3 regions of the Tolypothrix tenuis PCC 7101 genome follow, and region 3 is predicted to be linked to each of the others. Evidence: predicted binding sites of a transcription regulator. Region 3 holds the regulator's gene; each other region holds the start of a gene.
What was found. The regulator HrcA, encoded in region 3, represses chaperone genes, less so after heat shock. The targets are predictions, from matches to a motif close to TTAGCACTCNNGANTCNNGAGTGCTAA.

Region 1: groL (chaperonin GroEL) is a predicted target of HrcA. The motif match lies at 5,663-5,689, and genes of this name have one in related genera.
Region 2: groES (co-chaperone GroES) is a predicted target of HrcA. The motif match lies at 8,128-8,154, and genes of this name have one in related genera.

Annotation. Positions count from the first base shown of each region.
Region 1 covers NZ_CAWNJS010000001.1:2,527,309-2,537,603, forward strand. Annotated here, with positions in the region: gene pruA (L-glutamate gamma-semialdehyde dehydrogenase) at 1-708, opposite strand, end outside; gene AACU25_RS10425 (HD domain-containing protein) at 1,189-1,863, shown strand; gene fabG (3-oxoacyl-[acyl-carrier-protein] reductase) at 2,105-2,872, shown strand; gene AACU25_RS10435 (M4 family metallopeptidase) at 3,088-4,185, opposite strand; gene AACU25_RS10440 (MraY family glycosyltransferase) at 4,303-5,394, opposite strand; gene groL (chaperonin GroEL) at 5,722-7,398, shown strand; gene aroB (3-dehydroquinate synthase) at 7,772-8,863, shown strand; gene AACU25_RS10455 (Uma2 family endonuclease) at 9,143-9,718, shown strand; gene AACU25_RS10460 (hypothetical protein) at 9,909-10,040, shown strand; gene AACU25_RS10465 (Crp/Fnr family transcriptional regulator) at 10,191-10,295, shown strand, end outside.
Region 2 covers NZ_CAWNJS010000001.1:5,329,190-5,339,484, reverse strand. Annotated here, with positions in the region: gene AACU25_RS21095 (ATP-binding response regulator) at 1-1,036, shown strand, start outside; gene AACU25_RS21090 (MASE1 domain-containing protein) at 1,073-3,049, opposite strand; gene proB (glutamate 5-kinase) at 3,249-4,358, opposite strand; gene AACU25_RS21080 (YqeG family HAD IIIA-type phosphatase) at 4,622-5,161, opposite strand; gene AACU25_RS21075 (response regulator transcription factor) at 6,293-6,970, opposite strand; gene AACU25_RS21070 (hypothetical protein) at 7,281-7,430, opposite strand; gene groES (co-chaperone GroES) at 8,172-8,483, shown strand; gene groL (chaperonin GroEL) at 8,591-10,228, shown strand.
Region 3 covers NZ_CAWNJS010000001.1:8,149,011-8,159,305, forward strand. Annotated here, with positions in the region: gene AACU25_RS32120 (DUF4079 domain-containing protein) at 1-10, shown strand, start outside; gene AACU25_RS32125 (DUF1997 domain-containing protein) at 192-872, opposite strand; gene AACU25_RS32130 (SDR family oxidoreductase) at 1,051-1,710, shown strand; partial or broken gene AACU25_RS32135 (glycoside hydrolase family 24 protein) at 1,978-2,583, shown strand; gene crtW (beta-carotene ketolase CrtW) at 2,904-3,677, shown strand; gene AACU25_RS32145 (DUF2834 domain-containing protein) at 3,840-4,517, opposite strand; gene hrcA (heat-inducible transcriptional repressor HrcA) at 4,530-5,606, opposite strand; gene AACU25_RS32155 (rhodanese-like domain-containing protein) at 6,082-6,441, opposite strand; gene AACU25_RS32160 (DUF3352 domain-containing protein) at 6,532-8,211, shown strand; gene tadA (tRNA adenosine(34) deaminase TadA) at 8,849-9,334, shown strand; gene AACU25_RS32170 (lysophospholipid acyltransferase family protein) at 9,449-10,216, shown strand.

The DNA of each region.
Region 1 (10,295 bases), 5.6 Mb from region 3:
ACGTAAAAGAGTACGAATGCGATCGCTAACTCTCGCCTCACTACCTTCAGCATCTAAGGGGTCAAATTGCGAATAAAACGCCGTTAACTTCACAGAAACTTGGACTTTTGCTAGCTGTTCGCCATCTGCTTCATCAATAGCCGCTATTGCTTTCCAATTCTTTGATGCAGCTACCAATTGCTGTATTAATTCCGAATAGCGTTCTAAGTAAGATTGTGCTTCTGTTTCTGTAATTACTGCTTCACCTAGTAAGTCGATGGTGAAAGCCATTTTATCTTTACGTAGGCGTTCAACTGTTCTGATGACTTGTGTAATATTTTCCCCAGAAATATATTTATGAGCAAGAGTTTCAACTGCTGTCGCTACTGTTGTGGCTGCTACTTGTCCCGGCATAGAATCAGGGTTAGCAAAATTCAGCATTCCCTTTAACGCCGCAGGTAATTCTACAGATTCATCTCCTAAATATTCTTGTAAATGGGCAGCAATTTCCGGCCTGCTGCGTAAAGCTGGTAATGTATCGATAAAGCGAAATAATTGCACCCGTAAACCTGGATTGCTCATCGCCCAAGCTAGTAATTTATCATCCCAACGCATTTGATCGCGTAAAGATGCCAAAAACGAGCGATTTTCTTGGGTTACTTCTAGAAGTTGTTTAGCAATTTCTTGGGTTTTAGCTTCGTAGGTGCTGGTTTGTACTTGTAATACCACTGATAATAACTCCTAATTCCAGGTAATACCAATTTTGGATTTTGGATTGAAAACCTTGAAAACAAGGCTGTGACAGGATTTTCAAGCAATACTACATATCCCAAGTTGGTATAAGGCTTGCATTTACAAGCCTCTGTATTCTATTTTGACTCCTCAATTTTGCTGTCACCATATTTCCCTAGTGCAAAATTCACTTCCAGTTTCGGAAATCAAATCTACCTACGAAATACAATTTGTAGTGGAACAGTACTTACGCACAGGTTACAGAAAATCAAACCGCAGAGGAATACTTGTCGGTTAAGGGGAAAAAGGGGAATGGGGGAAGGGAAAGAAAAAACCTTTAACCTTTTCCCCAAAATCAATTTTGAGTTCAAAACGCTTAACTGAGTAGTATTGGTACACAGAGGAATAAGAGTTTGAGTAGTTATTGGCGTAAGTAATATAGAAAATTCAGTTTAATAAATTAACTCATAACTTCAAATGTCCAACATCAGATATAAAGATATATCTCAAGAAAAATTGCTCGATATTTTATTATATCGCTGGCAAAATACAATCCAACTCTTTAAGGTTAATCCAATAGATACAAATATTATTTTTAATAACATAATTGCGGGTTATTCGAGTCCTGGGCGTTATTACCATACACTAGAACATATTCTTCACGTTCTAATTACCATTGATAAATTACAAGCCTACGTTCAAGATATTCACTCTGTACAAATTGCCGCTTGGTTTCACGATATAGTTTATGATACTCAGGCGAAAGATAATGAAGAAAAAAGTGCAGAATATGCGAGTGAATTATTATATAAATTAGGTTTTGCAGCGAATAATATTGCTCACATTACCGACTTAATTATCAATACAAAGTCACATCAAGCTGCTGCAGATGATTTTGATAGCCAAGTTTTACTTGATGCCGATTTAGCAATTTTAGCGGCTGACCCTGTTCAATATCAAGAATACGCTCAGGCGATTCGCCAAGAATATGCTTGGGTTCCACAAGACCAATATATTGCCGGACGTAAGCAAGTTTTAGAGAAATTTTTGCAGCGTGATCGCATTTATTTTACGCCTTTAATGTTTGAGGTCGCTGAACAATCTGCTAGAGCTAATATCACAGCCGAAATTCAAACTTTGAGTCAACAATAAAAGACAAATTAAATATCCAGTAGGGTGTGTTATGGCTTTAGCCTAACGCACCGTTGCTATCCCAACAATTAAGCAAAATAATCATATTAAATTCATTTTAATAATATTTGCAGATGCCGCTACCCATCTATGGCATTCTATTTTTAAATTAATAATCTTGAATTGAATTTCTAACTCTTCGCTGTTCTTGAAGGTACAAATCACCATAAGATAATTAGCGCGGTGATTCAAAAAACATTACATGGAACTTTTGCCAGAGAACTTACAAAAATTACGTGGACAGGTTGCAATTATTACAGGCGCATCACGAGGAATAGGAAGAGCGATCGCACTAGAATTAGCTAGCTACGGAGCCAATGTAGTTGTTAATTATGCCAGTTCTAGTGGTGCTGCTGACAGCTTAGTTGCGGAAATTACGGCAGCAGGTGGCGAAGCTTTAGCGCTGCAAGCTGATGTTTCTAAACTCGATCAAGTAGAGGCGCTGTTCAACACCGTCATCGATAAATTTAAGCGGATTGATATTCTGGTCAACAACGCAGGTATTACTCGCGACACCTTACTTTTGCGAATGAAGCCCGAAGATTGGCAAGCAGTGATTGACCTCAATCTTACTGGTGTTTTCTTATGCACACGCGCTGCTAGTAAAGTTATGCTCAAGCAACGTTCTGGACGCATTATTAATATTGCCTCCGTTGCTGGGCAAATGGGTAACCCAGGTCAAGCAAACTACAGCGCCGCCAAAGCTGGTGTGATTGGCTTTACCAAAACTGTGGCTAAAGAACTGGCTTCTCGCGGGATCACCGTTAACGCCGTCGCCCCTGGTTTTATTTCCACCGACATGACCAGCAATCTCAGCAATACTGAAGAAATTCTCAAATTCATTCCTCTCGGTCGCTACGGTCAACCAGAAGAAATTGCTGGGATGGTGCGCTTCCTCGCTGCTGATACCGCCGCCGCCTATATTACTGGCCAAGTGTTCAATGTCGATGGTGGCATGGTAATGGCTTAAGGAGTGCTGAATAGACCTCTTGCATGAATCTTTGCCCTCACCCTAAATCCCTCTCCCATGCTTGGGAGAGGGACTTTGATATCGCCTCCCCTTCTCCCAATTTCGGGAGCAGGGGCTCTTGGATGAGGGTAAGTTTTGTATTCGTGCAAGAAGTCTAATGTTGAGTGTAGAGTGCGGAAGGCTCAGTACTCTACACTCAACATTCAATGCAAAACTTATAATCCCAGCAGTGCTGGTTCTACGCCTACTTGTTTCCAAGCATGACGAACAGCGTTTTGTTCTTTACTTCCATGACCATATAATTCCCCAGCTACAGAGATTGTATGGTGTGCGGCTTTCGCAAAATTAGAACGGGGGCGTAATCTATCTCTTAAGGTGATATACCAGATTTTTCCAGCTTTTTCCCAAGCGTAACCACCGATTTCTACTGCTGCTAAATAAAAAGCATGGTTGGGAATACCAGAGTTGATATGCACACCCCCATTATCTTCGTTTCCTTTATATAAATCTTTGACATGGGCGGGTTGGGGGTCTTTACCCAACACAGGATCGTCGTAAGCAGTTCCCGGCGCTTTCATAGAGCGAATACCTACGCCTTTCACCCCAGGCATAAATAAACCAGCGCCAATGATCCAATCGGCTTGATCTGCTGTGTGGTTGAGTACCCGTTGTTTAACCAAGGAACCAAAGACATCAGACATAGACTCATTTAATGCCCCTGGTTGATTTTGATAGATTAAAGCAGCTTCGTATTGGGTGATACCGTGGGTGAGCTCATGGGCAATGACATCAATTGATTTGGTGAAGCGAGTAAAAATTTGCCCATCGCCATCACCATAAACCATTTGGTTGCCATCCCAAAAGGCGTTGTCATAATTTTGGCTGTAATGAACTGTAGAGTCTAAACGCAAACCGCGATCGTCAATAGAATTTCGCTTGTAGATTTCCTTGTAAAAATCAAATGTAGCACCAGCAGCATCATAAGCTTCATTTACCGCTGGGTCTTGAGTAGCAGGATCGCCCTCACCACGTACTAGTTTGCCAGGCAGCTCTATACCATTCTTGGCATCATAAATCGTGCGACGCTTCTCTCCAGTTGATTTGGCCGAAGGAATCAGGCTTAAGACATCACGTTGTCCGCGAATTCGGGCGGAACGGGTTAAGCTTTGAAATGCCCAGTCGCTCTGTTGAGTATCACCACGTTTGGCTATCTCCTTCAACATATGTGGTGGGACAACAAAGCAAATCGGACAAAATTGGTTATTAGCGTGACAAACCTGAGATTTAGCCGCTCTTTTACTTTGACGATGCATAGTTTTACTCCTGAATCACAGAAGTAGCGATCGCATTTCCATTCAATTTGCGATCGCCACTGTCCTTAGATCCCGACTAATTTGCTCAAATTTCGAGGTTTTGTCACAAAAATTCACTCATGAAATCGCTTCCACCCTCTTCATTCGTCCCCAGATAGTAAAGCCAATCAGGAGGATGACACTCAAGGTTGTAGCTAGCATTTGCACCAAGGATAAATGCTGCATTCTCATCGCCAACAAATTAAAAACTAAGCTAATCGACCACAGAGTAAACGCAGCACGGCGTTGAGAGAATCCCCAAGCTAGCAAGCGGTGGTGGAGATGGTCTTTTCCTGGTGTACTCATGGGGTTTTTACCCGCCATCAGTCTTCGCACAATTACTTGTGTTGTATCCAGTACTGGAAGTAGCAAAAATAATACTGTTGGTACAAGTGCAAATACGGTAGTTACTTGCAATTTTCCTAAAATACTAGTCGCCGCTAGTACATAGCCAAAAAAGTAGGCTCCAGCATCACCCATAATAATTCTGGAGGGGTGGAAGTTATGGCGCAAAAAGCCCAAAGCTGCACCTCCCAAAGCTGCTAGTACTAAGGTTGCGGCTGCTTTTTGAGAAATTTGGGCAGAAACCGCCAATAGACTCATCGCAGTGATAAAACTCACCCCTCCAGCTAAACCATCCATACCATCCATCAAGTTGATAGCATTGGTAATACCTACTACCCAAAATACTGTCAGCGATAATGAAAGCAGATAATCAATTGGTGTGCCAAAAGTAACCTCAATTCTAATACCGTTAGCAACTAGTAACAGTGCCGTAAGAATTTGAGTAAACATCCGCACAGAGGGAGGTAAGCCAAATTGGTCATCAATAAAACCAACCAGAACTAATATTGTCCCTCCCAAGAGAATGGTTAAAACCTGAGCTAATACACCTTGCAATTCAATCGGTCGTAAAAGAGTAGCTAATACCAGTGCCGCAATTACACCTGTGTAAATAGCCAATCCCCCAGCATTTGGCAAAGGTTCTCTATTCAATCGCCGTGCGTTTGGTTGATCGGCCCAACCTACCCGCAAAGCAAATTTACGTACTGTCGGCATTAAGCGCCAGGTTACTAACCAAGCCAAAATAAACGTAAACATTACAGCCAACCAGCCGGTGCCGCTTGGTTCGGCAATACCCAGGGATTTCAGGGAGTTATATAGATTCATCTCCCAATCCAACCATTACTGCTAATATTCAACATAAGCATCAACTGTATCTTAATCAATAAAAGTTAAGGTTAAGGTCATTTGTCATTTGTCATTTGTCATTTGTCATTTGTCATTGGGTAATGGGTAATAGGTAATAGGTAATAGGTAATTGGTAATTGGTATTTCTCCTTGTCCCTTCATCACCCTTTTTCCCCATCCCCAGTCTCTAATCCCCAGTCCCTAATCCCCAGTACCCAGTCCCCAATCCCCAATCTTCGTTTTAGTATTAGCACTCTGGCGCTGTGAGTGCTAAATTGTCTAATGGAAGCGCTTGAGAAATAAAACATGGCGAAGATTATTGCATTTGATGAGGAATCGCGGCGGGCCCTAGAACGGGGTGTGAACGCTCTTGCTGATGCTGTAAAAATCACCCTAGGGCCAAAAGGCCGGAACGTTCTTTTAGAAAAAAAATTTGGTGCCCCCCAAATTGTCAACGATGGTATCACTGTTGCCAAAGAAATTGAATTAGAAGATCCATTAGAAAATACAGGTGCGAGACTCATCCAAGAAGTAGCATCGAAAACAAAAGATGTTGCTGGTGATGGTACCACTACAGCCACGGTTTTAGCACAAGCTTTAATCCGCGAAGGTTTAAAGAACGTTGCTGCTGGTAGCAACCCCATCACTCTAAAGCGGGGGATGGATAAGACTGTAGAAGCTTTAGTTGCAGAAATCGCCAAAATAGCCAAGCCAGTAGAAGGAAGTGCGATCGCTCAAGTTGCCACAGTTTCAGCAGGCAATGATGAAGAAGTCGGCAGTATGCTGGCTGAAGCAATGGATAAGGTCACCAAAGATGGTGTAATTACTGTTGAAGAATCTAAGTCCCTGACAACTGAACTAGAAGTAGTGGAGGGGATGCAAATTGACCGGGGTTACATTTCTCCTTACTTTATCACCAACAACGAGCGGCAGACCGTAGAATTTGAAAACGCTCGCATCCTGATTACTGACAAGAAAATTAACAGCATTCAGGATTTAGTACCTATCCTCGAAAAAGTTGCGCGTTTGGGTCAATCTTTGCTGATTATTGCAGAAGATGTCGAAGGCGATGCTTTGGCAACTTTGGTTGTGAATAAAGCACGAGGCGTACTTTCCGTAGCTGCAATCAAAGCCCCTGGATTTGGCGATCGCCGCAAAGCTTTGTTACAAGATATTGCGATTCTCACCGATGGGCAGATGATTTCGGAAGAAATCGGCTTGAGCTTGGATACCGCAGCTATCGAAGCCCTAGGAACTGCCCGCAAAATTACCATTGACAAAGAAAACACCACAATTGTCGCTGGTAGTACCACCAAACCAGAAATACAAAAGCGGATTGGTCAAATCCGTAAACAATTAGAAGAAACAGATTCCGAATACGATAAGGAAAAACTGCAAGAACGCATTGCCAAGCTAGCTGGTGGTGTGGCAGTAATCAAAGTTGGTGCAGCCACCGAAACCGAACTCAAAGACCGCAAATTGCGAATTGAAGATGCTCTCAATGCTACCAAAGCGGCTGTAGAAGAAGGTATTGTTCCTGGTGGTGGTACAACCCTAATTCACTTAGCTACAAAAGTAGAAGCTATCAAAAACAGCCTCGAAGATAACGAAGAAAAAATTGGGGCTGACATCATTGGACGCGCACTAGAAGCACCATTGCGCCAAATCGCCGATAACGCTGGTGTTGAAGGTTCCGTAATCGTTTCCAGAGTCAAGGAAACTGATATCAATGTTGGCTACAATGCTGCTACTGGCGAATTTGAAGACTTAATTTCTGCTGGTATTATCGACCCCGCCAAAGTCGTGCGTTCAGCTTTACAAAATGCTGCTTCCATTGCTGGTTTAGTACTAACCACCGAAGCCCTCGTTGTTGAAAAGCCTGAAAAGAAAGCTGCTGCTCCCGCTGATGGCGGCATGGGTGGCATGGGTGGCATGGGCGGTATGGGTGGCATGGGTGGTATGGGCGGCATGGGCATGTTCTAGAACCCTCCACCCCATCAGTGCTGAGTACTGAGTAAAAAATACAAAGTTAGTTAGTATGAACAGTTTGTCTTTGCACAAACTGTTTTTTATTTGTCATTTGTCATTTGTCATTTGGTAATTGGTAATTGGTAATTGGTAATTGGTAATTGGTAATTTATTCTCCCCCTGCTCCCCTTCGGGTTCTCCAGTCGCTCATGGGGGAAACCCCCTTGGCGCTAGCCTCTCCCCTTGGGAGAAGACCGCGCTGGTTCACCTGCTCCCTGCCCCCAGCCTTCTCATCTCCCTCATCCCCAATGCCCCATGCCCCATGCCCCATGCCCTAATCCCCACATTGCGGTAAAATACAGCCCACGGCGTGTTTTGGGGCTGGGCAATGACTTCTGTAATTAATGTGAATTTACCGGAGCAATCCTATGAGATTGCGATCGCACCTGGTAGTTTGGATCAACTGGGTGAAAAAATGACAGGTTTGCAGCTAGGTAAAAAGGTACTAGTTGTTTCTAATCCGACAATTTTTAAGCATTATGGCGAAAGAGCTATCAATTCCTTAAAAACAGCAGGATTTGAAGTAGCTAGCTGTATCTTACCAGCAGGGGAACGCTTCAAAAACCTGAATTCTATTCAAAAAATCTACGATGCAGCTTTAGAAAACCGCCTCGAACGTTCCGCTACAATTGTGGCGTTGGGTGGTGGTGTAATTGGTGATATGGCTGGTTTTGCTGCCGCTACTTGGTTGCGTGGGATTAGTGTCGTGCAAGTGCCTACCACATTGTTAGCAATGGTAGATTCGGCAATTGGGGGCAAAACAGGCGTAAATCATCCCCAAGGCAAAAACTTGATAGGGGCATTTCATCAGCCACGCTTAGTTTTAATTGATCCAGAAGTTTTGAAAACCCTGCCTGTGCGCGAATTTCGGGCAGGAATGGCAGAAGTCATCAAGTATGGTGTAATTTGGGATGCGGAATTATTTGCCCAAATGGAAGCGAGTAAACACCTGAATCAACTCCGCTACATTAAACCGGAACTCATAGAAACCATATTAATTAGGTCTTGCCAAGCTAAAGCTGATGTCGTCAGCAAAGATGAGAAAGAAGCCGGATTAAGAGCAATTCTTAATTATGGTCACACCATCGGTCATGCAGTAGAAAGCTTGACTGGTTATCGCCTAGTTAATCACGGTGAAGCTGTGGGTATTGGTATGGTAGCAGCTGGGCAAATTGCTGTGGAACTAGGAATGTGGCAAAAAGAAGAGACAGAACGTCAAAACGCCTTAATTCAAAAAGCAGGTTTACCGACGCAGTTACCATCCGGGGTAGATATTGCAGCCATTATTGACGCACTGCAACTAGATAAAAAAGTCAAAGCAGGGAAAGTCAGGTTTGTTTTACCAACACAGATGGGTGTAGTGACAGTTACCGATGAAGTACCAGCAGACACGATTCGCCAAGTTTTACAAGCGATGTAATCAATTCATCAGGTGATACGCTCCTAGATCAAATATTCTGGCGTTAGGGGTGTCAAGGGTCAAGAGTTCAAGCGAGCCTTTGACTCTTGACTCTTGACTTTTGACTTTTGAACACCTGAGTGCGAAATATACAATTTAAATGCGTAACAGCTTTATAACTTTTGTATCGCAGTCTTTCCAGCCCGCTAAAGTTGCCTTTCACGCACAACTAAGCAAATTGTTCATCTAGAATCTAAAATTCCAAATCTAAAATTGATTGTATAGTCGCTGATTTGCGCCATGATACTCCAAGCCCACAATCAATTGACCTTGCAAGAGTTTCTCAATCTTCCCCCAGGTGAGGGAGATGTCACCTACGAACTTGTTGATGGTCAAGCAATTCCTAAGATGTCACCAAAAAAATTTCATTCTAAATTGACTCGTGCCTTTCTAAATTTAATTGAAGAATTATCTCAAGGCAAAGGAGAAGTTTGTCCAGAATTAGCTATAGCATTAACCCGTCATGGAAAAGATTGGGTTCCGACACCGGATCTTTTGTATATCTCTAATGAACGTTTACCAGCAGATTGGGAAGAAGAAGGAACTTGTTCTGTTCCTCCAGACTTAGTGATTGAGATTATCTCTCCAGGGCAAACCTTTGGACAAATGATAGCTAAAGCTAAAGATTATTTAGATGCTAATGTGTTGCGAGTATGGGTAGTAGATAGTAAAGCCAGAAGCATCACTGTTTTTTACCCAGATGCACCACCAAAAACTTTTATGGGAGATGAATTACTCACAGATCCCTTATTTGAAAGCTGGGAGTTTACTGTTGAGCAAGTATTTCAAATGGCAAAAATTCCCTTAAATAGTTAAACATTGGTTATTAAAGACGTTCATCAGTCACTACGAGTAATTATGCAATTAAATCTGCATTGCATTAGTTTACTCAAATGAAAAATAACAAAGTTCAATTGCTTTTCCCTTTCCCCAAACAACATGACTGAGATTCTGTCATAATCACTGAAATAGACCGTTTCATCGGGCTGATATTGGGGAATTTGCCATGAAATTGGATTTAACAAGGTTTTTTCAGGCTTGTAACCCTAGCAAGACGCAGCAGATTAGCAAACCAGAGGATCGGCAATATTATATTGATTTTTCTCCAGTCCGGGGTGTGGCTAACACACTTGTATAAATGCTTTTCATGCGTTACGGCTTACACCTAATGCACGCTACATTACTAATATTTTTTTAGAAATTAAATAGGATTCCTACTATACATTTGTCACAGACAGAATTACAATGCCACACATAGGCGTAGGAACGGAGCATTAGGAGTTTTTTCATGTTAAGTCCTGTACAAACAATCAGCATCTTCCAGAAACAACCAGATCCTCAAGTATTTTCAACAGGACAAGTTATCTTTGAAGAAGGACAGCCGGGTGATTTT
Region 2 (10,295 bases), 2.8 Mb from region 3:
TGCGATCGCGACTCTACAAACAACCCCACAAGCGGCTCCAACAATTGGGAAGGTAGCTTTGGCTGGTTGGCGTGCAGCTTATGAGTCGATTGTAAACAAAAATCATCCCCAAGCGGCTAATGGAACTGCTAATTCGAGTGGGGTTGTCATCCAAAACAGTCAAAACCCAGCATTACCACACAAACTGAAAACCGCTAATTTATTTGTTTGGGTAGCGGATGGGAATGTTTTTACAGTCAACTCCGATAGCGTGGAAGAACTTTTAGTTGCGGAAGCTGACCAAATTATCTATTCTCAACAACAGCGGTTTTTGCATTGGCGCGGACAAGTAATTCCTAACTATCAACTATCAGAACTACTCAGTTACGGTAGTTCCAAACCCTTAGGGAATCGTCAACCAGAACCAATGTTAGTACTAAATTTAGGTCAGCAAATTCTGGCTTTAGAACCAGAAATTCAATACCTCATTGCAGAACCAGAGTTAATCATCAATCCTTTACCAACAGACCAAGAATTTTCCAGTTGCGTTTATGGTTGTACGATTTGGAAAGATCATTTACTGCCAGTAATTGATGTAGCGGCACTGTTGCAGCAGACAATTAATCACAGTCAACAGATTTACTCCACTACTAAATTATTAAATCCAGCAGACACAGCAATTATTCACCAAGAACCAACAATTCTGGTGGTAGATGATTCCCATAGCGTGCGCCATATAGTATCTTTGACCTTGCAAAGAGAGGGTTACCAAGTGTTGCAAGCCGAAGATGGACAAGAAGCGATCGCCCAGTTGCAGCAAAATCCTCATGTGCAAATGGTGATTTGTGATATTGAAATGCCTAATCTCAATGGCTTTGAGTTTCTCAGCTATCGTCTCAAAGACTCGCAATTAGCCAAAATCCCAGTCATTATGCTCAGTTCATGCAGCACTAATCAGCATCGTCAGTTGGCTATGCAATTAGGCGCGACTACCTACTTTACAAAACCTTATGTTGAAGAAGATTTTTTAACAGCACTAAGGATGAGCGTTAATTAAATTACCAATTACCAATTACCAATTACCAATTACCAATTACCAATTACCAATACTTGCTTTAACAGGAATTTCAATTACAAACTTTGTCCCTTGTCCTGGTATGGAGTCACACCAAAGATTACCGCCATGCTTTTGGGTGACAATTTGATAACTCATAAATAAGCCCAAGCCAGTGCCTTTGCCAACAGGTTTGGTAGTGAAGAAAGGGTCAAATATTTTAGATAAAATCTCTTGGTTGATGCCCATACCATTGTCAGCAATTATAATCATCACTCGATTTGTATTCATTTGAAGAGTCTGAATTCTGATGACATTGAGGTTAGCGGAATTATCCATGAATGAATCCCCCTGATGAGATTCTTCTAATGCGTCAACAGCATTACTCAAAAGACTCATAAATACTTGATTAAGAGAGCCAGCATCGCATTCAATTAGTGGTAAGTCGCCATAATCTTTAATTAGCTGAATTTCTGGGCGATTGCTTGTTGCTTGCAATCGATGTTGTAAAAGCACCAAGGTACTATCAATACCTTGATGAATATCTACCGCTTTTAATTCTGCTTCATCCAAGCGTGAGAAATTCCGTAGCGATAACACAATAGTACTGATGCGCTCAGTACCGCTTTTCATGGAATGAAGAATTTTGGCTATATCTTCCTGTAAAAAGTCCAATTCCAATTGAGCTAATTCTGCTTGCAAGGCTTGAGGTAGATGAGGATAGTGCTGCTGGTAAACTTGCAATGCTTTCCACAAGTTTTGGATATATTCAGAAAGATAAATTAAGTTGCCATGAATGAAACTAACAGGATTATTGATTTCATGGGCAACCCCTGCCACCATCTGTCCCAATGCAGACATTTTTTCACTCTGAAGCATTTGTAATTGAGTCTGTTTCAGCGTTTCTAAGGTTTGGTTTAGAGCCGTATTCTTAACATTTAATTCTTCAGTTCTCTGCCGGACTCTAAATTCCAAAGTTTCATTAGTACTAGCTAATTCAGCAAAAGCTAAACGCAACTTTGTTTCTGCTTGTGTGCGTTCTGCAATTGTTGCTGTCAGTACAAGAATGGTAAGTGTAATTACGCCAATAAACAATTGCAGTTGCATCAAAGATTGGTTGAGATCCCGATCTGCAAAACCACCTTTGCCATTCACCGTAGCAAGGACTGCGATCGCAGCCACAATAAAAGTTAGTAGCGTTGCACCTGGTTGCCCCAGCCGAAACGCAGACCAAATCAACATGGGAATTAACATATACTCCAGGTGATATCCTTCTCCAAAAGCCACTTTGCTGATGAGAATTACCAAACCCATCAGAATCACTGGATCTACTAAAATTAACCAAAATCTGCAACGGTGTGAGGCTACTTGGCGTTGTCCCGTCTCTGAGGTGGAAATGGAAGCTAACCATTCCCAGAAGGAATCTCGGTGTTTTTGAATGAATTGACTCCAACTCAGCAGCATTGGGGTGACAATCAAAATTCCTGACACATTAGAAATCCACCAGGTTAACCAAACTGTCCCATACGCTGCCCAAGGAACTTTACCACTCAACGCCAAGCAAGTTACTCCAACCGTGGCATTAATACTTGGCCCTACCATACCCGTTAATATCAAAAATTTGAAAACGTCGCGAATCTGGTCTAAGGGATAGCGAAGATTGGTAGTTTTCCGTAGTAGAAAAGCACCCAACATAGTTCCCAATGTTGTGCCGATCGCAATCAAGAAAACCGGCAGCGTTGAAATCGCCAGAGATGAGAAATTTGTAGGATCTCGAAACGCCCAGAAGTTGGCGAAAAATGAACCCAGCAACACACCGTACCCAATCCAATTACCAAACAACAAAACAGCCCCACTAGCAATTCCATCCGGGGGCCAAACTGGAGTCACATCCTGCGGTGTAGAAGCTACATGACGTGAAATTTCCGCCATGCCATAGTAGGCGATCGCCAAAACAATAATGCATCCGATTTGCTTGAGTGCATGAGGAACTATATGAGATTTTTGTGGAGTCATCCGTTTAGGGACTGCTTGATATAGACGTTTTCCTTAAATCTAGAATTCCCTTTTCCTCTCTGGTGGGAACATCAAGCAGCCAAGAACAATTTTGGATTTTGGATTTTGGATTGATCCACCACTAGTCCATCACAGAAAAAACTCACACCCAAACATGAAAATCTCTCTTCCCCAGTCCCCAGTCCCCAGTCCCCAATCCCTAAGTCAACACTAAATTATCCCGGTGAACTACAGTTTCCGCGCCAGCGTAGCCCAAAATTGTGGGGATTTCTCGTGAATGGCAACCGCGAATTTTTTGCAGATCCTCACTGTTGTAGTTCACCAGTCCTCTGGCGATTTCGTTACCAGTGATATCACATAATTGCACTGCTTCTTGTGTATCAAATTCTCCCTCTACTGCTTTGATACCAGCCGCTAATAAGGATTTTCCAGATTCGGAAATAGCTGCGATCGCACCTGCATCTAAATACAATTTTCCCGCTGGCACAAGCCCGTAAGCTATCCAACGTTTTCTAGCTGAGGTAGGTTCTGGCTGCGGTTCAAAGTGAGTACCTATTGGTTCACCTTGTAATATTTTTTCGATGTTGCGGGGAAATCTTCCTTGGGTGATTACTGTCCGCACACCAGCCGCGATCGCAATTCTCGCCGCCGAAATTTTAGTAATCATCCCGCCAGTACCCCATTGCGAACCTTGAGAACCTGTCTGAATCTGTAATTTGGCTAATTCTTTAATGCTACTTACCAAGGCGATCGGTTGAGCATCAGGTACAGAACGGGGATCTGCTGAGTACAATCTATCAACATCAGTCAGCAAAAATAGCCAATCTGCTTCTACTAAACTGGCAACTAATGCTGAAAGGGTGTCGTTATCGCCAAATTTTAGTTCATCCACCGCTACCGTATCGTTTTCATTGACTACCGGAATTACCCCTAGTCCCAGCAGTTCGCGAAAGGTGTTGTAGATATTGAGATAGCGACTGCGCTGCACCAAATCACTACGTGTTAACAAAACTTGGGCGATGGGTTGTTGCAGGGTGGTAAATAAATCATCGTAAACCCGCATTAACCGCCCTTGTCCCACTGCGGCTACTGCTTGTTTGAGTGCGATCGCTTTGGGACGTTCCGTTAAACCTAACCGCGCACAACCCACCCCTACTGCACCAGAGGACACCAAAATCACGCGATGACCTTGGCGCTGCAAATCAGAAAGTGTCTCAGCTAAAGTCGCAATAGTGGAAAGTGCCAGCTGTCCGGTTTCTGGCTGAGTCAGGCTAGATGTGCCAATTTTAACGACGATTGTTTTAGACATGGGGCATTGGGCATGGGGCATTGGGCATGGGTCATTTGTTATCAGACAAAGGACAAGTAACAAATAACAAATGACTAAAAAAAATTGTAAAGCGCCAGCACCTCTATTAGTGAGGGCCGACGCTTTACGGTTTTATATGTATTTATTAAACTTTAGGGTCTTTTTTTGGCTGACCCCATGTTATTAACACTTATAATCCCAGATTTTTTTCATTGCGAAAGATTCCTTAATGTTTTTTTTAGATTTAGTTTTTTAACTAAAAATCAATCTTTGTGAATTTTTGTGTACTTGGGGCTGATGCTAGCGCCCAAGGCTTCAGAAACCCAAACTTCAAAGTTTCTGATGGGGTGAGAGCGTAGAGCCACTTCGGGATGGATAATTGGTTCTACTAAGATGGTAAACATTCCCAAGCGGTTACCAGCTAAGACATCGGTAAACAAGCGATCGCCTACCATCCCCACTTGGTGAACGGGTAAATTCATCGCCTTGAGTGCGGCTCTAATTTTGCGTCGTGATGGTTTGGCAGCGCCTAGATAATAAGGTAGGTTCAAGGAACGGGCAATACTCCCAATCCGCGCTTCACTCAGGTTATTGCTGACCAACCAAAGTACAGCACAGGCACGCATTTCCTCTACCCATTGTTGTAATTCTGCTGAAGCCGCCCCTATTTTCATCGGTACTAAAGTTTCATCTACATCCAGCACTAATCCTTTTAATCCATATTGCTGGATAATGTCTGGTGTCAGTTTTAAAATGGAACCTTCTAAAATCAAGTCCGGTTGTAAGAGGTTGTTCCAAGCCATATTTAAGAATCAAGGGTGTCTTGACAGCAGTCACAATTAACTTATGAATTAATGACTGTTGTTTTCTGTGAAGTTTTACATCAGTTATTTAGTATTTTGTTAGGTATGAAATAGCACAAATATGCTATGATGATTTTCCTAAAAATACAAATACTTAGTTTTTTTAGGATAAAGCTTGGATGGTAACCTTGCCAACCTAAGAAAGTTATATATCTGATAGAGTGCGATCGCTATGTCAGCACAGGGAGCTTTTCTGATTAAACAGTTTTCAAAAGCTTTGCAAGAAAGTAGAATTGCGATTTTCACTCAGAACTCAGCACTTTCCAGTTAGATACATAAAAAAGGAGGAAGGGAAAAATGATTTCCCTTACCCCCTGCAAAGCTTTACTAGTTTAATCACGCTTAATTACGAGGATTAGCTATTAGCCATCAAGTTATTAAGAATCATCATGGCAATATCCACTTAATATCCCATCCTGAATATGGAACAGAATTTGCCATCAAAATTCCCATAGCATTAGTGAAACTAAGTGCCAATCAATAAATCATGAAATCAACACCCGCTTGCTAAATGTCTTAGTGCGATTCAGGTGAGGAGATGCGTACTGTGAACTCAATCCAAGCAAGCGAGTGGGACTGATGATGTTGATCTACTCTCAATCCTAGTAATCCTGTTATGGCATGGTGAGATTGGCGAGACAATAACTAGGGAAAAACTACCGTTATCTTCTGCCCTAAGTTAAATACTCTCTACTATCCCAACATCCAGAAATCGCCGCTATGTTGTGGGGAGCCAGAATCACTTACTGTCAAGCTATCGACAAACTACCAATTTACCTAGGGAGCGGAGGATGAGCGGAAGTAGTTCCGCTAAATGGTAGAGTTGCCAGCATCAACCAGTAAAGATTCTATTCTTAGCGGGGAATTATGAAAAAAGAAGTTATGAAACTTAATCCTCAGAGCTTCACAATTCATAATTCATTGGTTGGGAAACTAGATGTCAGAATTTGATGAATTAGATGGAGAAATTTTCGCCCATTCATCCTGCAAGCAGATTAGTACTCATTTAACTATCAGCTATCAGCAGTCAATTAGACAGCTAAAGGCTGACGGCTGAATGCTGATAGCTATTTAAGCCATTTGATTTTCAATCGCCCACCGTGCTAGTTCAGTACGGTTGTGGAGATTGGTTTTGCCCAACATGTTGGACACATGGCTTTCAACGGTACGCTGACTGACGTTTAACTCTTCAGCAATTTCGCGGTTAGCTAAACCTCTAGCTACGAACTGTACAACTTTCAGTTCGGTTGGAGTTAGCTGCACATCGAAGGGAACTTGGATACGAGAACCGTTTTCCCCTCCTTTTGCTTGGTGTTCTTTCCAACGGATGGTTTGTTTCAGTGAAGATTCTACTTGCGCTACGAGTTCTTCAGGTTCAAAGGGCTTGACCATATAAACGTCAGCACCTTTATTCAGACCTTTAACTCGGTCTGCGCTTTGTCCTTTAGCTGAAAGGAAAAGAACGGGAATCCAGCTAGTACGTTCATTTTGCCGGACTTGTTCTACAAAAGTGTATCCGTCCATTTCCGGCATCATCACGTCGCAGATAATCATATCTGGAACATCATGCTCTAGAATTTCTAAAGCTTCTCTTCCATTTTCGGCGGTGATGACTTCATATCCCCGGAATTCCAAGTAATCCTTCACCAGCAAGATGAGGTTAGGGTCATCATCAATCAGTAGAAGTCGTTTGTGATCTTTCATGCTGGGCTCTTTCATAGCAGTGGCACTTGTCGCGCTTCGGTCCATCAAGGTCTTGTATATTTATCCTCTATGGTGGATTATTCTGAGATGTTGTCTTTTTTCCCACTTAACCTGCCTTTGCTTCTGGGAAGTCTTATCAGTGATAACCACTGTTTAGGAGACTACTAGCTTATTGGCAATAGTCCAGTAAGGATACGTAGAGCAGTAGTAATTATAATGCGTTATTATATATCGCTTTGAAAGTGGTGGGTGAAAAAAGCGCTGATTAAATAATAATCCTTCCGATTCACAAGTTCAGTAATGGCTGAAGATGACCCTAGCTCAAAACCAACCCCCGCTTCAGAGCGCTTACTACCTAATTACGATATCCTTCGGATGTTAAGTCCTCTATCAGTTGTTCACAAGCAACCAGAGAAGTTTCTGGCAAAGGATGGGTTAAAAATACATAATTCTTCCACCACCTTAATTTGCCTATCAAGTGTTCTTGGGTGATCCGCTCAATCACTTCCGTGTTTGCTCGACGATACCAGACACCATCCGGGTAAACAACTATTATCCGTCTAGAACCGAAAACCCGCAAGCAATTAGCTTTATTTTCGTTAATGCAAATGGGACGACTATTGTGCGTCTGATAGAGTTTGAGCTGCTTCAGGCGCTTTTTTAAGTATTCCCAGGATTCCAGACTAGCTTGTTTTTAGCAGCAGTTTAGTAACTGTCTGTCTAAAACAAATGAAAATATGTCGTTGAATCTTTGCAAATCCAAAAGTTTCTAGACAATTACCCAGGGGTTTATTGCCTAGATATTTAGTGGTTTTGGGGATTTTACGGCTGTACTGGATCGCTATATTGTTATTCATCGAGCTGCTCCCTGATTACAGTTCTATAACAATTTCCCCGCTTTGCAAATAAATTCATTCCTATACAAATATTCATCACTGACAGCAAAAAACCTGAAGATTAAATATTAATAAGTATTTATGCTTAAGTATGTGTAATTAAGGGTGAAGAATTAAGGGTCAAGAGTCAAATTGTCAGTAGTTGCAGAGACGCGATTAATCGCGTCTGTACAAAGGTTAAGAGTTAATCCTTTCCCAATCCCCAGTCCCCATTCCCCGTTCCCCATTCCCCGTTCCCCATTCCCCAACCAGTTCGGAAACCCGTACACCAAAAATTGTTGCCATTGTGTGCAACTCTTCGGTAAATTAGCACTCAGGAGTTGAGAGTGCTAACTCTGGAGAAATTAAATATGGCAGCAGTATCTTTAAGCGTTTCTACAGTTAAACCTTTGGGCGATCGCGTTTTCGTGAAAGTGAGCGCCTCTGAGGAAAAGACCGCAGGTGGTCTTTATTTGCCCGACACCGCCAAGGAAAAGCCCCAGGTAGGTGAAGTGGTTGCAATTGGCCCTGGCAAGCGGAATGATGACGGTTCTCGTCAAGAACCAGAAATCAAAATTGGAGACAAAGTTCTGTACTCCAAGTACGCTGGCACAGATGTCAAGCTGGGCACCGAAGAGTACGTTCTGCTTTCTGAGAAAGATATTCTAGCAGTCGTTGCGTAATGGTCATTGATCATTGGTCATTTTGTCATTAGCCAATGGCAAAAGACAAATGACAAGGGACAAATGACAAAAGACAAAAGACAAATGACAAAGGACTATTAACAATTATGGCAAAGCGCATTATCTACAACGAAAACGCCCGTCGCGCCCTGGAACGAGGCATGGATATTCTAGCTGAAGCAGTGGCTGTTACCCTTGGCCCTAAAGGTCGTAACGTCGTGCTAGAGAAGAAATTTGGCGCACCGCAAATCGTCAATGATGGCGTAACCATTGCCAAAGAAATCGAATTAGAAGACCATATTGAAAATACTGGCGTGGCTTTGATTCGCCAAGCTGCTTCTAAGACCAACGACGCTGCGGGTGATGGTACCACCACAGCTACCGTTTTAGCGCACGCAATTGTGAAAGAAGGCTTACGCAACGTTGCTGCTGGCGCAAATGCAATTTTATTGAAGCGTGGTATTGACAAAGCCGCTAACTTCTTAGTAGAAAAGATTGCTCAACACGCTCGTCCCGTAGAAGATTCCAAAGCTATTGCTCAAGTTGGTTCCATCTCTGCCGGTAACGACGAAGAAGTCGGTCAGATGATTGCCCAAGCAATGGATAAGGTGGGTAAAGAAGGCGTAATTTCCCTAGAAGAAGGGAAATCCATGACCACCGAACTGGAAATCACCGAAGGGATGCGTTTTGACAAAGGCTATATTTCTCCTTACTTCGCTACCGACCCAGAACGGATGGAAGCCGTCTTCGATGAGCCTTTCATTCTGTTAACCGATAAGAAAATTGCTTTGGTACAAGACCTGGTACCCGTGCTTGAGCAAGTAGCACGTGCTGGTCGTCCCTTAGTAATCATTGCTGAAGATATTGAAAAAGAAGCTTTGGCAACTCTAGTAGTTAACCGCCTACGTGGTGTACTGAACGTAGCTGCTGTTAAGGCTCCTGGGTTTGGCGATCGCCGCAAAGCTATGCTGGAAGATATCGCTATCCTCACTGGTGGTCAACTAGTTACCGAAGATGCTGGCTTGAAATTGGATAACACCAAGCTAGATAGCTTAGGTAAAGCTCGCCGCATCACCATTACCAAGGACAACACCACAATTGTTGCTGAAGGTAACGAAGCTGCTGTTAAGGCTCGGATTGACCAAATCCGTCGTCAAATTGAAGAAACCGAATCTTCTTACGACAAAGAAAAACTGCAAGAACGTCTAGCTAAACTAGCTGGTGGTGTCGCAGTTGTAAAAGTTGGTGCAGCAACCGAAACCGAAATGAAGGACAAGAAACTGCGCCTAGAAGACGCTATCAACGCTACTAAAGCTGCTGTTGAAGAAGGTATCGTTCCCGGTGGTGGTACAACCCTCGCTCACTTAACTCCTCAACTGGAAGAATGGGCTAACAGCAACCTCTCTGGTGAAGAATTAACTGGTGCGTTGATTGTTGCTCGTGCTTTACCTGCACCTCTGAAGAGAATTGCAGAAAACGCTGGTCAAAACGGCGCTGTAATTGCTGAACGTGTGAAAGAAAAAGACTTCAACGTTGGCTACAACGCTGCAACCAACGAGTTTGTTGACTTGTTTGTTGCTGGTATTGTTGACCCTGCTAAGGTAACTCGTTCTGCTCTGCAAAACGCAGCTTCCATCGCTGGTATGGTGTTGACAACCGAGTGCATCGTAGTTGATAAGCCTGAACCCAAAGATGCTGCACCTGCTGCTGGTGGCGGTATGGGTGGCGGCGACTTCGATTACTAATATTTACTAGCCCCCTATTTGTCAAAACAGCTGCTTCCCTGGTGGAGGCGGCTGTTTTTTTGTGTTA
Region 3 (10,295 bases):
GAATGCATAGTTAAGGGTTAAGGGTCAAGGGTTAAGGGTCAAGGGTCAAGGGTCAAAGATTAGCCTTTCAAGGTAACTTGCTCAATCTCTTTTTCTTTACCTGCACTTGACCTTTATACAGACGTGATTAATCGCGTCTCTGCGACTATTGTACAGACGCGATTAATCGCGTCTCTGCAACTCTTGACTACTTACCGCTTTTTCTTAGCAGCAGCATTAAAGGGTATACCCAAAGATTGGTGGAAATCTTCTTGGACTTTGCGGGTTAAGCGACGAGATACTTGACGGACGATTTGATTCAGTACGCGATCGCCTGTAGATTGAATTAAAGACTTGGGCAGTCGTTGTATGAACTTAGGGAAGTGAAGTTCCACGACCAAATCTAATTCCCATTCTACTCTCGTCACCTTAGCAAAATTTTCAGTAGCGTCAGATACATTTTCTACTAACTGTAGGGATGCTCGATAATCTACATCATAACCAGGCGATTGATAATCAGGAATTGGAATAGTACGAATACGATATACGCCTTCATCAGCAGGTAATAATTCTAACCCTATTTTTGGTTCAACTTCATAACCAAAGGAGCCAAAACGACCAATGATTAAAGCGTAGCCATTTTCTCCTAATGGTTGAACTTTCATCGGTTCAGCGCAACGCGAAAACCAGGAAGAGTGAGTATTAAGATACTCTGCAACCATTACCGAGGGCGCATACATCTCCATACAATCACTGTAGCTACCATAAAATTTTGTAGGCATTGCTACAGGTAATCCTGTTAATGCGTCCTCTGCTGCTGTGGCACTGGACGCTACAGGTAAAACATTTTCTTTTATTTCTAATGATTGATATTCGCCGTTTCTTGAAAGCATAAATGCGTTCCTGCATCCTTTGGCGTTGGTCTATATTAATCGTTCCCAGCTAACGTGGGGTATTTCGCACTTAGATTCCATTTTGACGGAATCCTCATGAATCTGTCATGGACTTCGTAGAATTACTACAATAAAGAACTGAACAATCACATATTAGTTTCCCAGGATAGCGTTTCTCATGAAAGCATTTGTAGCAGGGGCAACAGGTGAAACAGGCCGCCGGATTGTACAAGAACTCATAGCGCACAAAATTCCCGTCCGTGCTTTAGTCAGGGATACTGAGAAAGCTAGGGAAATATTGCCCGCAGAGGCACAGTTGGTAGTGGGTGATGTGTTAAAACCCGAAACCCTGACAGAAGCTTTGGGTGATAGTACAGTCTTACTGTGTGCCACCGGTGCCAAACCCAGCTTCGATCCTACTGGGCCCTATAAGGTAGATTTTGAAGGTAGTAAAAATTTAGTAGATGCCGCTCAAGCAAAGGGAATTGAGCATTTTGTCTTTGTTTCTTCCTTGTGTACTTCTCAGTTGTTCCATCCCCTAAATTTGTTTTGGCTAATTTTAGTTTGGAAAAAGCAAGCTGAGGAATACCTTCAAAAAAGCGGCTTAATCTATACGATTGTGCGGCCTGGTGGATTGAAGAATGAAGATAACTCTAATCCGATAGTGATGCAGGGTGCTGATACGTTGTTCGATGGTAGCATTCCTCGGCAAAAAGTTGCCCAGGTTTGCGTAGAAGCCCTTTTTGAACCCACTGCACGCAATAAGGTTCTAGAGATTATTTCTAAACCCGAGGCTACTGCCAAAAACTTTAGGGAGTTATTTACTAACGTTGCTTGATTTGGGGTTTGGTAATGGGTAATTGGTAATGGGTAATTGGTAATGGAAATTTCTTCCCTGCTCCCACAGTCCCCAGTACCCAGTCCCCAGTCCCCAGTCCCCAATCCCCAGTGTAGAAAGTTTTGATTTAAGAAGTTAAAACAGAACACAGTACTGCTGCGCTAAATTCTGCCGAAATTAGTGCATAAGCTATTTTTGTTAGATAAAAGATAAAGATTAAGGAGTCAAACTCTGAAAAGCTTTAAATTTAAAGGTGTAGAAAAACTAATTGGGCCAATAGCTGCGCTGCTTGGCTTCGTCTGCTTATTACAGTGGTATATTACCGGAGATTTGCGATCGCCTTCCGATCCCACATTTGAAGGTCAACAACCTCCTTTAGTAATGAAGGGCGGAGATCCTTACATCCGTGCTTTAATGCGAACTATCTCAGCTAGTGAAGCCAGTGGTAAACGCCCTTACTCGCTGTTATATGGTGGTCAGCAGTTTAATGACCTCAGCCGTCATCCTCAAATATGTGTCACCATTGTAACTGGCCCTAACACTGGCAATTGCTCAACTGCTGCGGGTAGATATCAAATTATTAACACTACTTGGTTTCAAATTGCCCCCCGCTATCATCCCAAGCCGACGCAGTTTATGTTTTGGGTTTCTTATAGTTTTGAGGCTGAATATCAAGATGTAGTGGTTTATCGTTGGTTGAGCGATTCTCAATTTTGGGGAATTAATATTTCACAACTGCTGCACCAAGGCAAATTGAATGATGTTTTACGGCGATTGTCTTCTACTTGGACAAGTTTAGGATATGGCATAGAAACTAATTCTGTTAGTAGCTCTTTGCCTAGAATTTATAAGAAAATATTGCAAGAAGAATTAGCAACTATCAATCAACCATCATCACAAAATTTACTGCCTATTCCGACCCAAAAGTCAACGCCTAAACCTCTAGAAAGCTCAAGAGAAAGGAATAATTCCAAGCTTCCCCCTTATAGAGGTAGTAGCGGCAGTTTAGAACTCAGATTAGATAGCCTCTAATAACAAAGAAAATAGTTAAGCTTGCTCCTTTGTCACAAAATACTGTTGTATATTGCTATTTAAAAGACACTTGATTTCGCTATTAAAATGTAATTCTTTCAAGTAGGATGTGTTAATAACGCATCCTACTTGTTCATCTGAGTGCTATATGGAGTAAAAGCATGATCCAGTTAGAACAACCACCTAATACAGAAAATAAATTTATTCCAGCATTCAGAATTAAATCTCAATTTGAGGGACTTTTAGTTGCTATTTTAATTATTATTGTATGGGCGATAAGCCAGATTTTCTTATTTTGGATTGATTTTTCTCAGTGTAATGTTTGGATATTATTAGCTTTTATAATTTGGCAAACATTTTTATATACAGGATTATTTATTACTGCTCATGATGCTATACATGGGGTTGTATTGCCTAGTCATCCAAGAATCAATCGTTTTATTGGGTCTCTGTGTCTAACAATATATGGATTTTTACCTTATCAAAAATTATCACAAAAGCATTGGTTACACCATCATCATCCTGCCAGTGAGTTAGATCCTGATTTTCACGATGGTAAACATGATAATTTCTTTGCTTGGTATTTCCATTTCATGAAAAATTATTTGAGTTGGCGGCAGATAATTTCTATAACTATTATCTATAGAGTTTTTCTTCATTTATTTCACATACCTGCCGCTAATCTAAATTACTGTTGGGCACTGCCAGCGCTTTTAAGTTCATTACAATTATTTTATTTTGGTACTTTTCTACCACACAAGCAGCCAATTGAAGGTTATATTCCGCCTCACAATACTCAAACTATCGACCGTCCAATTTGGTTGTCATTTATCACTTGCTATCATTTTGGCTACCACAAAGAACATCACGAATATCCCCATATTCCTTGGTGGCAGCTACCAGAAATTTATACAATGTCTAAAAATAAATTTTGAATTGGCATTACCATCTATGCAAAGATGTGTTAGGCGTTAGGATGGTTATTTTGTGAAAAATAATATCGAAAATGTTCGCCTAACATTACCTCCCCGCACGCAACTTTCCGCAAAATCCAAAATCCAAAATCGCATACCCTGGATGAATCTGGAGGCGTAAATTTAATTTGTCACTGTTTGTTGCTGACTAGATAATGTGTCTAATTCCCTTTCTGGTAGAGATGGACGGACACTTAAATAGATGAGGGGGCCGAACAAGGGAATTAAAGTGATTAGCCAGAATAATGCAGGATTTTTCCAATCGCGACGTGCCATATCATCTGTTAGTAATGCAGGGAATAATAGGCACAGTAAAGCGAAATCTAGGCTCATCACATGGATGAAGCGGCTAGTTTGCCATTGTTGTGCAAAATCGCTCCAATTACCTTGTAAACCATAGGCAACTAAAATAGCTGTGGCTATAGTTAAACCAACTCCCGTTACACGAGAATCTAGCAGTTTGAGAACAGCGTTTTTTTGTCCTTGAAACTGTGGATTTGGTTGGCGTAGGGCTAAGTAGGGTAAAAGTGCAAATGCTCCGACTGCAAAAGATGCACTCGCAAATGGCCAAGCTCGGATTTTTTGTCCTCTCCCATCAAAAAGTGCTAAAGCACTGTAAATTACAGGCCAAATACCCATGATGTAAAAGAGAGCAATGACTAAAGGGTTAATACCTTGCCATTGCCCAATGCTCAAATTTTTGATTAACTCGAATGTATCAGGGCGATCGGGTGGGGCTAGAAAAAATGCATAAACAATAAATCCTAGCCACAACAACCCAAAGCCAATTTTTCTCGTCATGATGTCATCTGATTAACTGAAAGCCTCCGATAGGTAATCAGCAGCCGCAGCTACAACAGCGATCGCACTTTCGTAATCTAGGCGTGTGGGGCCTAAAACTCCCACACTCCCAACGGGAATGCTACCCCGGCGATAAGTAGAACTAATCAAGGTACAGGTACGTATTGGTTCGAGTGGGTTTTCTGCACCAATGCGAACATTTACCCGTGGCTTGTTCTGATCTTCAACCTCTGGCTGTTCAAAGATTAATCGCCACAGCTGGTCTTGTTCTTCTTCCAACAGATGGATAATTGTTTGCACTTGTTGGACTTGAGAAAATTCTGGCTGACGCAAAACTTCCCCCACACCCCGAACCATAATTTGTGTGGCTGTAGGTGCAACAGTTTTACGGGCTAATTCTGCAACGGAAGTTTTCAGGAATTCACCATAGCGTTGGAACTCTTGATCTAATTCACTCCAATCTAGGGTGGCTAATTCCAACAAACTGCGCCCCCGCAGGTGGCTATTCAAAAAGTTAGAGACGATTTGCAATTCGCGATCGATTACTTCCGCATCGAGTTTGGTTTCTTCTCGTGTTGGTGATAAATCCATTAACCGCGAATGCGTCTCATAGTTGTCTGTCACCACAATCAGCATGATCCGCCCCGTTTCAATTTGCATTAATTGCAAATGGCGTAACAATGCTGTATTAGTTTGTGGCATGGTAATCAAGCTGATACAACCACTCAAGCTAGCTAAAATCTGCGCTGCGCCATGCAATAGAGCTTCTAAACTCCAATCTTCCCAATGTAGGCGTTTTTGCAGTGCTTGTTCTACCTCTTTAGCCAATGCTTCTGATGGTGTAATTAGCTGATCTACATAAATGCGATATCCAGAGTCCGAAGGTACTCGTCCAGCAGATGTGTGTGGTTGGAATAGTAAACCAGATTTTTCTAGGACACCCATCACATTGCGAATTGTGGCTGAACTCACCCCTAGGTCATACTCTTCAATTAACGCTTTTGACCCTACAGGTTCTGCCGTAGCAATATAATGACGTACTGTTGCCCAAAGTATATGCTGTTGTCGATTTGTCAACTGGACTTGCATAAGGTATTCTTGGCTGAGGCAAAAAATTTTAATGAAACTTTGCAAAAATTGTCTGGGTTTCCCCGCAAATGAAAAAAAATTATTAATAGTAACCTACTATAACTAATTGTGAGTTAACATTGCTAACTATTTATCTAGCAGAAATTAATTAATATTAATTTATATTTTAATTGATTCTTCAGCCGCTCTGGAAAAGGGCTTGACTATTATCATGAAAGCTGGTTGTAGTCATCTACATTGTGGCTTACATAGGCATATTTTTCCACAAACTTTTAGGAAAAAATGTATGTGTTAGCACGGATTTTTTTTCACTTTAGATATATATCTACAGGGTAATTGCGGAAACGGGAATAGGGCATGGGGCATTGGGCATGGGGCATTGGGCATTGGGCATTGGGTAATTGGTAATTGGTAATGGGTAATTGCTTTTCTCCCCTGCTCCCTGCTCCCTGCCCCCTTGCCTCTTCCCCAGTCCCTAATATTGCGGCACTGAAGGGTCAACTAGCTGAGAATAGGCAGCGATGCCACCTGTGATATTTTTAACATTAGTAAAACCCTGAGCGAGTAACCACTGGCACATTTGAGCAGAGCGCATACCGTGGTGGCAAAGCACTAGGGTTTCAGCATGAGGATTTAAGAGGGTGGGGACTTGCTCGCCCCATTCTGCAAATTCACTGAGAGGGAAGTTAACAAAACCCTCAATGCTAGCGATCGCGAGTTCTTGGGGTTCGCGCACATCCACTAGCTGAATACTGGAATCTTTGGTTGAGAGAAGTTGTGCAAGTTCCTCAACGCTAATGTGGGCAATGGGTTGATTAGGAGAATTGCCTGTCATGAGGTTTTGTAAACAATCCTATATTATTTATGTTGACATGAAGATCGTAACCGTAGCATGAGCATCGATTCCTAAATTTTTAACTTTAGTATGTTAAATGTGAACAGGCAAAGCTCGTTTTTCACCTTCCTGGTAGCAGGTGCGATCGCATTCATATTGTTTGTGATTGGTGGTTATTACTGGTTTTTCGTGAAAAGTCCAGTTAACCTTGTGGCTTCTAGTTCTCCGCAATCTAGCGCAGCTATATTTGTATCGAAATTTTCTCCGATTACAGTTTCTCTATTAGTAAATCCAGACAAATTACAGGCGTTAGAGCGTGAAGGTGAATTATCGAAGCTAAAAACTAGTTTATTGGCTAAGAGTAATATCGATTACCAAGAAGATATTCAACCTTGGTTAGGTAATGAAATTACTCTCGCTGTTACTAGCTTAGATATTGATCGCGAACCAGAAAATGGACAACAACCTGGATATTTACTGGCGCTAGCAACTACGCAACCACAAAAAAGTCGTGAGTTTGTAGATTTGCTGTTTTCTAAGCGGGTATTGGCTGGGGGAAATTTAGCAACCGAAGAATATGAAGGTGTAAAGCTAATTTACGACAATCCACCACCCAAGCAAGAATTTCTCGCTGGTGCGGTTGTTGGGAATGAGTTTGTCTTATTCGCTAACGATTTGAAAGTACTCAAAGATGCGATTAATAATGTCCAAGCTCCTGATTTAAATTTAAACAGCTATGTGCAATATCAGAAAGCTACAGAACAATTACCTAAAGGTGCTGTGGCTGCAGCTTTCTTAAATTTCCCTTCCTTAGCAAAATGGCAAGGGTTAGAACTGCAAGAATCAACTTATGACAGCGAAATAATTTCTTTTGTATTGAACTCCAAAGGATTAATCGCAGAAACAAGCTTTTTAAGTGCAACTTCCCTAGAAAATGTGACTGCTTCTCCTGCGCCATCGTTATCTAAACCTGTAGGCGCTTTGCAATATATCCCCACATCAGCTGGTTTAGCTATCTCTGGTACTAATTTAAGTAATTTGGGTGACACCGATTTAGCCAAACTCTGGAAACAGGTTACAGCAACCCTAGCGGTTTCTAAGGAAGGTGTGAAATCGAAGATGGCGAAACCATTAACAGATTTGCAAAACCGTTGGGGGATCAATCTACCTGAAGATATCTTTAGCTGGGTAGAAGGCGAATATGCGATCGCACTTTTACCTCAAAAGCAGCCAGCCAGTAACAGTTGGGTGTTTGTTGTGGAACAATCACCGAAAGTAGCCGAAGGAATTGCGCGGTTAGATGCGATCGCGTCAGCTAAAGGGTTGAATGTGAATTCTCTCAGCCTCAATCAACAAAAAATCTCTGCTTGGACTGAACTAATCGCTAATAGCAATAAAGCTGATGTTAAGCCTTCCGCTTACACAGTAGAGACAAAAGTTCAGGGAGTGCATACTACTTTAGGGAATTACGAAATTTTCGCTTCCGATTTAGAGACAATGGCGGAAATTCTCAACGCTAAAGACAACTCTTTAATTAAAAATCGTGATTTCCAAGATAGTATTGCAGCTATTCCCCAGCCTAATCAAGGTTACATATATCTTGACTGGACAAAAAGCCAAAAGCTTGTAGAACGCCAGTTACCGATTCTTAAACTAGTAGAAGTAGTAGGGAAACCCTTTTTTGAAAATCTGCGATCGCTCACAGTTAGCAGTTACGGTAACGATCCGGGATTGCTCAAAGGTGGCGTATTTTTAAAGCTTAAACCTTAATAGAGGTGAAGGGGGAAAAGGTGAAAGGGTAAAGGGGAATCAATCCTGACTTTTTCCCTTTTACTCCTGCCAAACAATTTTGGATTTGCGATTGATTCCACAGATAAATCTGGGGGCTTGTAACATTAAATAACTATTGGTAAAATTAGCGCAAATTTCATTTAATGATATCAGCCTGTAGCTGGTAAGATGCCTGCTCCACAAGAGTTTGATAATAATTTTTTCTATTTCATGAAACAGCTATTTGCTGTATGTTATCTAAATCATGAACCTAAAATGACATGGCGGAACTAAAGCTACAATTCTCAATACCTCAAATGGTCGGCTAAGAGGAAAAAGGAGAATGGGAAAAGGGAAATCAAAAACCTTTAACCCTTAACCTTTAACCTTTTCCCCAAAACCAATTTTGGTTTCAAAACGCTTAACAGACTATATCCATCTCTTACTTTCATACTTTTAGCTTTCTTGCACTAAATATTACCTTCCTTTTATCTAGAAAACTTGACATAGTCAGCCTAAATTTGACCTATTACCAATTCTTTAAAATTGGCACAGATTAAAATCTTAAAACCCAGGTAAAATTTGATTTAATTAATTACCAATCACCAATTACCAATTACCAATTACCACTTTTAAAATGTCTATTGCAGACCCGGAATATCTTCTTCACAGAGGATGGATGACCCATGCCTTAAAATTGGCACAAGCTGCCGGTGATGCAGGAGAAGTACCTGTAGGGGCTGTAATCGTCGATGCTGGGGGTAATGTGCTGGCGGAGGGTGAAAATAGAAAAGAACGCGACAAAGACCCTACAGCTCACGCAGAAATTATTGCTTTAAGGGCAGCTGCAAAAATTTTACAAAATTGGCACCTGAATGAATGTACTCTCTATGTCACCTTAGAACCTTGCCCGATGTGTGCCGGTGCCATTATACACTCTCGCCTGAAATTGTTGGTGTATGGAGTAGACGATACCAAAACTGGTGCCATTCGTACTGTTATCAACATCCCCGATAGTGCTGCTTCAAATCACCGTCTCAAAGTCATTGGAGGCATTTTAGAGTCTACCTGCCGTCAGCAGTTGCAAGCTTGGTTTGCTACCCGACGACATCGAAGAAACTAGCAGACAGAGATGAAACTGTCCAATAGGTAGGACACAAGTAACAAAAGAAAAATTACGGTGTAATTAATCAAGGTTTCGTCACAATCTATCACAAAATCAGCAGCCACCACGATGATGGAATTTTACTCTGCTCATCCTACCTGTCAAGAAACAATAGCAACTACCGCCGCAAATCACAAGGTGGCTCACACTACCTCAGGGGTTTCTTCTTGGCTAGCGCCTGTTGCGTATCTTTTAGGTCGTCACGTCCTGTTACCAGCGTTCTTTGGTCACATTCAAATTACCGGACAAGAAAATCTCCCCACCACCGGGCCGATAATTCTTGCACCTACCCATCGTTCCCGTTGGGATGCGTTACTCGTCCCCTATGCTGCGATCGCTTGTCGGTCAAAAAAAGACATACGATTTATGGTGACTAGCAGCGAATGTACAGGACTCCAAGGCTGGTTTGTGCGCCACTTGGGTGGTTTCCCTATCGATCCCAAGCGTCCAGCAATTAGCACTCTGCGTCATGGTATTGAGCTACTTGAGCAGAAAAAAACTTTAGTTATTTTCCCAGAAGGCGGGATTTATCGGGATGGGGAAGTTCACCCCCTCAAACCCGGAATTGCACGGTTAGCTATAAGTGCGGAAGCCAGTCAGCCAGACTTGGGAATTAAAATTCTACCTATTAGTATTAATTACAGTCAGCCTTATCCCAATTGGGGTACAGATGTGATGATTAACATTGCCCCAGCTATCAAAGTTGCCGATTATAGTAACGGTTGTGTGAAACAAAATGCTAAACGCTTAACTGCTGATTTAGCTAAAGCTTTGCAACAATTGAGTCACCAAGAAACAGAAATTACTCATCCGACATTTGTCGAAATGCCTAATTCTTAATTTTGGCATTCATTTAATAGCTAATACCCCATACCTCATACACAATTTCTTATCGTACATTCAAGGGTTTAAGACCCCT